Myxococcus guangdongensis: one gene and its partner. The protein of the gene in region 1 binds, or shares a complex with, the protein of each later gene. Links are inferred from orthologs where the notes say so. Each region holds a gene or a part of one and is shown on either strand. Other genes may lie near its edges. The genes, in order: LXT21_RS01880 and grxC.

What was found.
Region 2: the proteins of LXT21_RS01880 (region 1) and grxC are in contact, whole or in part, in an NMR structure (PDB 1QFN), measured with the Escherichia coli proteins. The link is inferred for Myxococcus guangdongensis from one-to-one orthologs.

Annotation. Positions count from the first base shown.
Region 1 is NZ_JAJVKW010000001.1:460,613-464,057, forward strand. The notes cover bases 33-3,163. They hold LXT21_RS01880 (ribonucleoside-diphosphate reductase subunit alpha), read left to right. Parts: upstream 33-409; coding sequence 410-2,917; downstream 2,918-3,163. Other genes in these bases: LXT21_RS01885 (ribonucleotide-diphosphate reductase subunit beta), read left to right, coding at 3,073-3,163. Outside these bases: more of LXT21_RS01885, read left to right, coding at 3,164-3,445. UniProt on the Escherichia coli protein: Provides the precursors necessary for DNA synthesis. Catalyzes the biosynthesis of deoxyribonucleotides from the corresponding ribonucleotides.
Region 2 is NZ_JAJVKW010000001.1:236,143-239,145, forward strand. What follows is about bases 245-2,933. They hold grxC (glutaredoxin 3), read left to right. Parts: upstream 245-1,304; coding sequence 1,305-1,562; downstream 1,563-2,933. Other genes in these bases: groL (chaperonin GroEL), read left to right, coding at 245-1,156; LXT21_RS00955 (hypothetical protein), read left to right, coding at 1,663-2,079; LXT21_RS00960 (sigma 54-dependent Fis family transcriptional regulator), read left to right, coding at 2,681-2,933. Outside these bases: more of groL, read left to right, coding at 1-244; more of LXT21_RS00960, read left to right, coding at 2,934-3,003. UniProt on the Escherichia coli protein: The disulfide bond functions as an electron carrier in the glutathione-dependent synthesis of deoxyribonucleotides by the enzyme ribonucleotide reductase.

The DNA of each region.
Region 1 (3,445 bases):
TCCATACGGAGCGTCTCCGGACCTGGGACTCAGTGTTGTGAGCAGAACGTGACGTAGACCGTTGGAGATCGATCATAGATTGCAAGGGACGGACCTACCCAAGCACTAGATCTCGCGTTGACACCAACGGATGCCCCCCATACCTTGTGGCCGGTCGACGACGCCCCACCATTCCGGTGGCGTCCCAAAGGGCTCAGGGAGGGGTTGTGGTTTATTTACACACAGCAGTCTACCCCGTATGTCGCCTGTGCTCTCCGGTCTCCTTGAGACCGTAGGTCCGCGGCGGTAGAGCGGGCCTTCTTCCCTACACATCCGTGCAGTTGTTTTCGTGGCCCGGGAAACCCCTCCCAGGGCAAGCTCCCCGCTTGTCCCCATGGCCACGCCATCGCCATTTTGGAGTGAGCCGCTCGTGAACTTCGAGACGCCCGTGAAGCCCGCCTCCGCGCCCATGCCCGTTCCGCCCGCCACCCCCGGCCAATCCGGACCGAGCGCGAGTACGGCACCCGTCGCGGCCCCCGAGCCCACGCAGAGCGAGTTCGCCCCCACCACCATGCGCGTGCGCAAGCGCAACGGCACCGCCGAGTCGGTGGACCTGAACAAGATTGTGCGCGCCGTGGGCAAGAGCTGCGTGGGGCTGTCGCGCGTGGACGTGATGCGCGTGGCCACGAAGACCATCTCCGGCCTCTATGACGGCGCCACCACGCGCGAGCTGGACAGCCTGTCCATCCAGACCGCCGCCGCGCTCATCGTCGAGGAGCCCGAGTACGCGCGCCTGTCCGCGCGGCTGCTCGCCACCTTCATCCAGAAGGAGGTCAGCAACCAGGACATCCACTCCTTCAGCCAGTCGGTGGCGGCGGGCCACAAGCACGGCCTCATCGCGGACCGCCTGCTGCAGTTCGTCCAGGCCAACGCGCGCAAGCTCAACGCGGCCATCGACCCGTCGCGCAATGACTTGTTCGAGTACTTCGGCCTGCGCACCGTCTACGACCGCTACCTCCTGAAGAACCCGCAGACGCGCGAGGTGCTGGAGACGCCGCAGGAGTTCTTCCTGCGCGTGGCGTGCGCGCTCAGCGGCGACAACGCGCGCGAGGCCATCGAGCTCTACCGCCTGTTCAGCTCGCTGGAGTACCTGCCCAGCTCCCCCACCCTCTTCAACTCCGGCACCCGCCACGAGCAGCTGTCCAGCTGCTTCCTGTTGGACTCGCCGGCGGACGACCTGGACGCCATCTATCGGAAGTACTCGGACATCGCGATGCTGTCCAAGTTCTCCGGCGGCATCGGCGTGGGCTACCACCGCGTGCGCGCGCGCGGCTCGCTCATCCGCTCCACCAACGGCCACTCCAACGGCATCGTCCCCTGGCTCAAGACGCTGGACGCGTCCGTGGCCGCGGTGAACCAGGGCGGCAAGCGCAAGGGCGCCTGCTGCGTGTACCTGGAGACGTGGCACGCGGACATCGAGGACTTCCTCGAGCTGCGCGACAACACCGGTGACGAGGCCCGCCGCACCCACAACCTGAACCTGTCCAACTGGGTGCCGGACCTGTTCATGAAGCGGGTGGAGACGGAGGGCGACTGGAGCCTCTTCGACCCGAAGACGGTGCCGCACCTGACGGACCTGTACGGCGCGGAGTTCGAGAAGGCCTACGTGGAGGCGGAGGCCTCGGGCCTCGCCATGCGCAAGGTGAAGGCGCGTGACCTCTACGCGCGGATGATGAAGACGCTCGCCCAGACGGGCAACGGCTGGATGACCTTCAAGGACATCTGCAACCGCAAGAGCAACCAGACGGGCCGCCCCGAGAACGTCATCCACCTGTCCAACCTGTGCACCGAAATCCTGGAGGTGACGAGCCAGGGTGAGACGGCGGTGTGCAACCTGGGCTCGCTGAACCTGGGCCGCATGGTGGCGGACGGGAAGTTCGACTTCGAGCGCCTGCGCGCCAACGCCCAGCTCGCGCTCAAGCAGCTGGACCGGGTCATCGACCTCAACTACTACCCCATCCCCACGGCGGCGGACTCCAACCGCCGCTGGCGCCCGGTGGGCCTGGGGCTGATGGGCCTGCAGGACGTCTTCTTCCAGCTCAAGCTCCCGTTCGACTCCGCCGAGGCGCGGGCCCTGTCGAAGAAGATTTCGGAGGAGATCTACTTCGCGGCGCTGACCACCTCGTGCGAGCTGGCCGAGCAGTTCGGCGCGCACCCCTCCTTCCCGGAGACGCGGGCGGCGAAGGGGGAGCTGCAGTTCGAAAGCTGGGGCGTGACGCCGGAGGACCCGGCGCGCTGGGAGGCGCTGCGCGCGCGCATCCAGCAGCACGGCCTGCGCAACTCGCTGATGATTGCCATTGCGCCCACGGCGACGATTGCGTCCATCGCGGGCTGCTACGAGTGCATCGAGCCGCAGGTGTCCAACCTGTTCAAGCGCGAGACGCTGTCGGGTGACTTCCTGCAGGTCAACCGCTACCTGGTGCGCGACCTCCAGGCGCTGGGGTTGTGGAACGAGTCGGTGCGCAACCGCATCAAGCTGGCCGAGGGCAGCGTGCAGGACGTGACGGAGCTGCCGGAGCACCTGCGCACGGTGTACCGCACGGCGTGGGAGCTGCCCATGCGCTCGCTCATCGACATGGCGGCCGACCGCGGCGCCTTCATCGACCAGAGCCAGTCGCTCAACCTCTTCGTGGAGACGCCGAACATCGGCAAGCTCTCCTCCATGTACTTCTACGCGTGGCAGAAGGGGCTGAAGACCACGTACTACCTGCGCTCGCGTCCGGCCACGCGCATCGCCAAGGCGACCATCGCCGGCAACGGCGCCACCGCGACGGCGCCCGTCACCCCCGCGCCCGAGGCGAAGGCCGCCAAGGTGACGGACGCCGAGGCCGTGGCGTGCTCCCTGGAGAACCCCGAGGCCTGCGAGGCGTGCCAGTAAGGAATTCCTGACACGCTGATTTTCACCGGAGCGAGCATGCGCGAGAGCGTGTGCTCGCTTTGTTTTTGCGGGCATGTGACACACGCGTGAACACCCTGAGGAATCGGCGGGTCACGGCATTGACGTTTCGGTGAGCGTGGTGTTGATCACGGCCCATGCTGCTCGAACCCGGCCTGAACCTGACGCTGCGTCCCATGGCGTATCCGGTTTTCTTCGAGATGTACCGGAATGCCATCAAGAACACCTGGACCGTCGAGGAGGTGGATTTCTCCACGGACCTGGTGGACCTCCGCTCGAAGATGACGGACGCGGAGCGACACCTCATCCACCGGCTGGTGGCCTTCTTCGCGACGGGCGACAGCATCGTCGGCAACAACCTGGTGCTGAACCTGTACAAGCACCTCAACGCGCCCGAGGCGCGGATGTACCTGTCGCGTCAGCTCTACGAGGAGGCGCTGCACGTCCAGTTCTACCTGACGCTGCTGGACACGTACGTGCCGGACCCGGGTGAGCGCGCCAAGGCGTTCG
Region 2 (3,003 bases), 220 kb from region 1 along the record:
CGCGATGGAGAAGGTCGGCAAGGAGGGCGTCATCACGGTGGAGGAGGCCAAAGGCCTGGAGACCACCCTGGACGTGGTCGAGGGCATGCAGTTCGACCGCGGCTACCTCTCCCCGTACTTCGTGACGGACCCGGAGCGGATGGAGGCGGTGCTGAACGACGCGCTCATCCTCATCCACGAGAAGAAGATCTCCTCCATGAAGGACCTGCTCCCCATCCTGGAGCAGGTGGCGCGCGCTGGTAAGCCGCTGCTCATCATCGCCGAGGAGGTCGAGGGTGAGGCGCTGGCGACGCTGGTGGTCAACAAGATCCGCGGCGTGCTGAACGTGTGCGCGGTGAAGGCGCCGGGCTTCGGCGACCGCCGCAAGGCCATCCTCGAGGACATCGCCACCCTGACGGGCGGCCGGATGATCGCCGAGGACCTGGGCATCAAGCTGGACACCCTGGAGCTCAAGGACCTGGGCCGCGCCAAGCGCATCACCGTCGACAAGGACAACACCACCGTCGTCGACGGCGCGGGCAGCGAGCAGGAGATCAACGCGCGCGTGAAGCAGATCCGCGCGCAGATCGAGGAGACCACCAGCGACTACGATCGCGAGAAGCTCCAGGAGCGTCTGGCGAAGCTCGTGGGCGGCGTGGCCGTCATCAACGTCGGCGCGGCCACCGAGACGGAGATGAAGGAGAAGAAGGCCCGCGTGGAAGACGCGCTCAACGCGACCCGCGCGGCCGTCGAGGAGGGCGTGGTTCCCGGCGGCGGCGTGGCCTACATCCGGTGCCTCAAGGCGCTGGAGGGTCAGACGTTCGCCGAGGGCGAGAAGTTCGGCGTGGACATCATCCGCCGCGCCGTCGAGGAGCCCCTGCGCCAGATCGTCGGCAACGGCGGCCTCGAGGGCAGCGTCATCGTGAACAAGGTCAAGGAAGGCACGGGCGCGTTCGGCTTCAACGCCGCGACGGGCGCGTACGAGGACCTGCTGGCCGCGGGCGTCATCGACCCGGCCAAGGTGAGCCGCACGGCGCTGCAGAACTCCGCGTCCGTGGCCTCCCTGATGCTCACCACCGAGGCGATGGTGGCCGAGCGTCCGAAGGACGAGAAGGACGCGCCCGCCGGCGCCGGTGGCATGGGCGGCATGGGCGGCATGGGCGGCATGGGGATGTGATTCCCCCACCCCGGCTTCGTCCGGGGTGACTGCTGTCGAAGACGGCCTCCGGTTCCTGTTCAGGGAGCCGGGGGCCGTCGTGCTTTCATGTCCCGGGTGGCGCGGGGCAGGCCCCGCCCTTACGTTTGGGAATGAAGGAGGAGACACCGTGAAGCCCGTGAAGATCTACACCACGAACTACTGTGGCTTTTGCGTCCGCGCGAAGGACCTGCTCAAGCGCAAGGGCGTTGATTTCCAGGAGCTGGACGTCACCGGAGACGACGACACGCGCGCCAAGCTCGTGGAGATGAGCGGCGGCCAGCGCACCGTGCCGCAAATCTTCATCGGCGACACGCACGTCGGCGGCTACTCGGACCTGGCCCAGCTCGACAAGGAAGGCAAGCTGGACCCCATGCTGCAAGCCTGACCGTGTGCAAGCAGGCGGGCGGGCGCCCCACCCGGGGCCGCCCACCGCCACCGTGGCTAGCTTTCCCCCATGGCACACCACCCTTTCTCGGGAGGCGGACATGGCAGGTGAAGAGCGGCAGACGGGGACCCGGGACGCGCACGAGAACGTCATCAGCACGCTGTACCACCTGCTCAAGGGCGCCTCGACGGCCGAGCAGTTCATCCGCGACGCGGAGCAGGCGGGCGACCCGGAGCTGGCGCAGTTCTTCCGCGACTGGCAGGACGAACAGCGCCACCTGGCCGAGCGCGCGAAGAACCTCCTGGGCTCGCGCCTCGCGTCCGTGGAGAAGCCCGCTGCGGAGGCCGGGAAGAAGCGCGCGTCCGGCTCCAGCAAGTCCAGCGCATCCAGCAAGACGCCGCGAGCCGGTGCTCCTGTGAATGCGGGTGTGAAGTCCGGCGGCAACGCGTCCGACGACCTGGTCGACGAGCTGTCGAAGGAGTCCTTCCCCGCCAGCGACGCGCCGGCGACGTACTGAAGTGAAGCACGGCCTCGCGTGAGCACTGGATTCGCGCGAGGCGTTCGCATTGGATGCCGGCCGTGAGTTTCAGGAACGGCCCTTCCCTCCCCGGACGATGCGAGTCGGCGCGCCTGCCCATGTGGCGGGACGCCGGACGTGCCGTGTCTTCCGGATGGGGCCCTCGGACCCACGACGTCGTGGCCTCTCCTCCCGCGCGCCTCCCCGGGCGCGCGCTGGACGAGGCCGCGCGCCATGAGCCCGACGCGTCCTGGCGCGCGACCGGTGGTGAACGTGTCCTGGTGGACACTCGCCGCCGACCCCTGACTGGCGCCCTCCCGGTGCCAGGCGCCGCCCCTCGACGCGTCCTCCCGAAGCCCATCAGCGAGGCCGTGCTCGCGCCGCATGCGAGCGCGGAACCCTTCCTCGCCATGAAGCGTCCCCCCTCGACGTTTCCCAGGTCCCGGGCCGCGATGCCCGGGTTTTCCTTCTCGCAGGAGGCTCGCTCGCAACTGCCTTCCGGGAAGAATCTTTCACTCGTGTTGCCCCCGCGAAGTGGGGGCGCGCTGATGGTGCGTCGGGCTTGCCCGCCCGGTCCCCTCGCACCTAAAGAGGACCCATGATGGAACCCAGGCCCGAGGTCACCCAGACCACCCAGACGGACAAAGACGAAGGCCGCACGACGCGCATCCCCATTCACGAGTGGACGGTGGAGGTGGTGTCGGGCCCCGACAAGGGAAAGAAGGTGACCACCCAGGATGGCCTGGTGCGCGTGGGCTCGGACCCCGCGAGCGACCTCGTGCTGACCGACACCACGGTGAGCCGCCGTCACCTGGAGGTGGAGCGCACGCCGCGCGGCCTCCTGCTGCGCGACACCGGCAGCCGCAACGGCACCTTCCTCGACGGCCGGCAGGTGCTCCAGGCGTACCTGGGGCGCGGCGACAA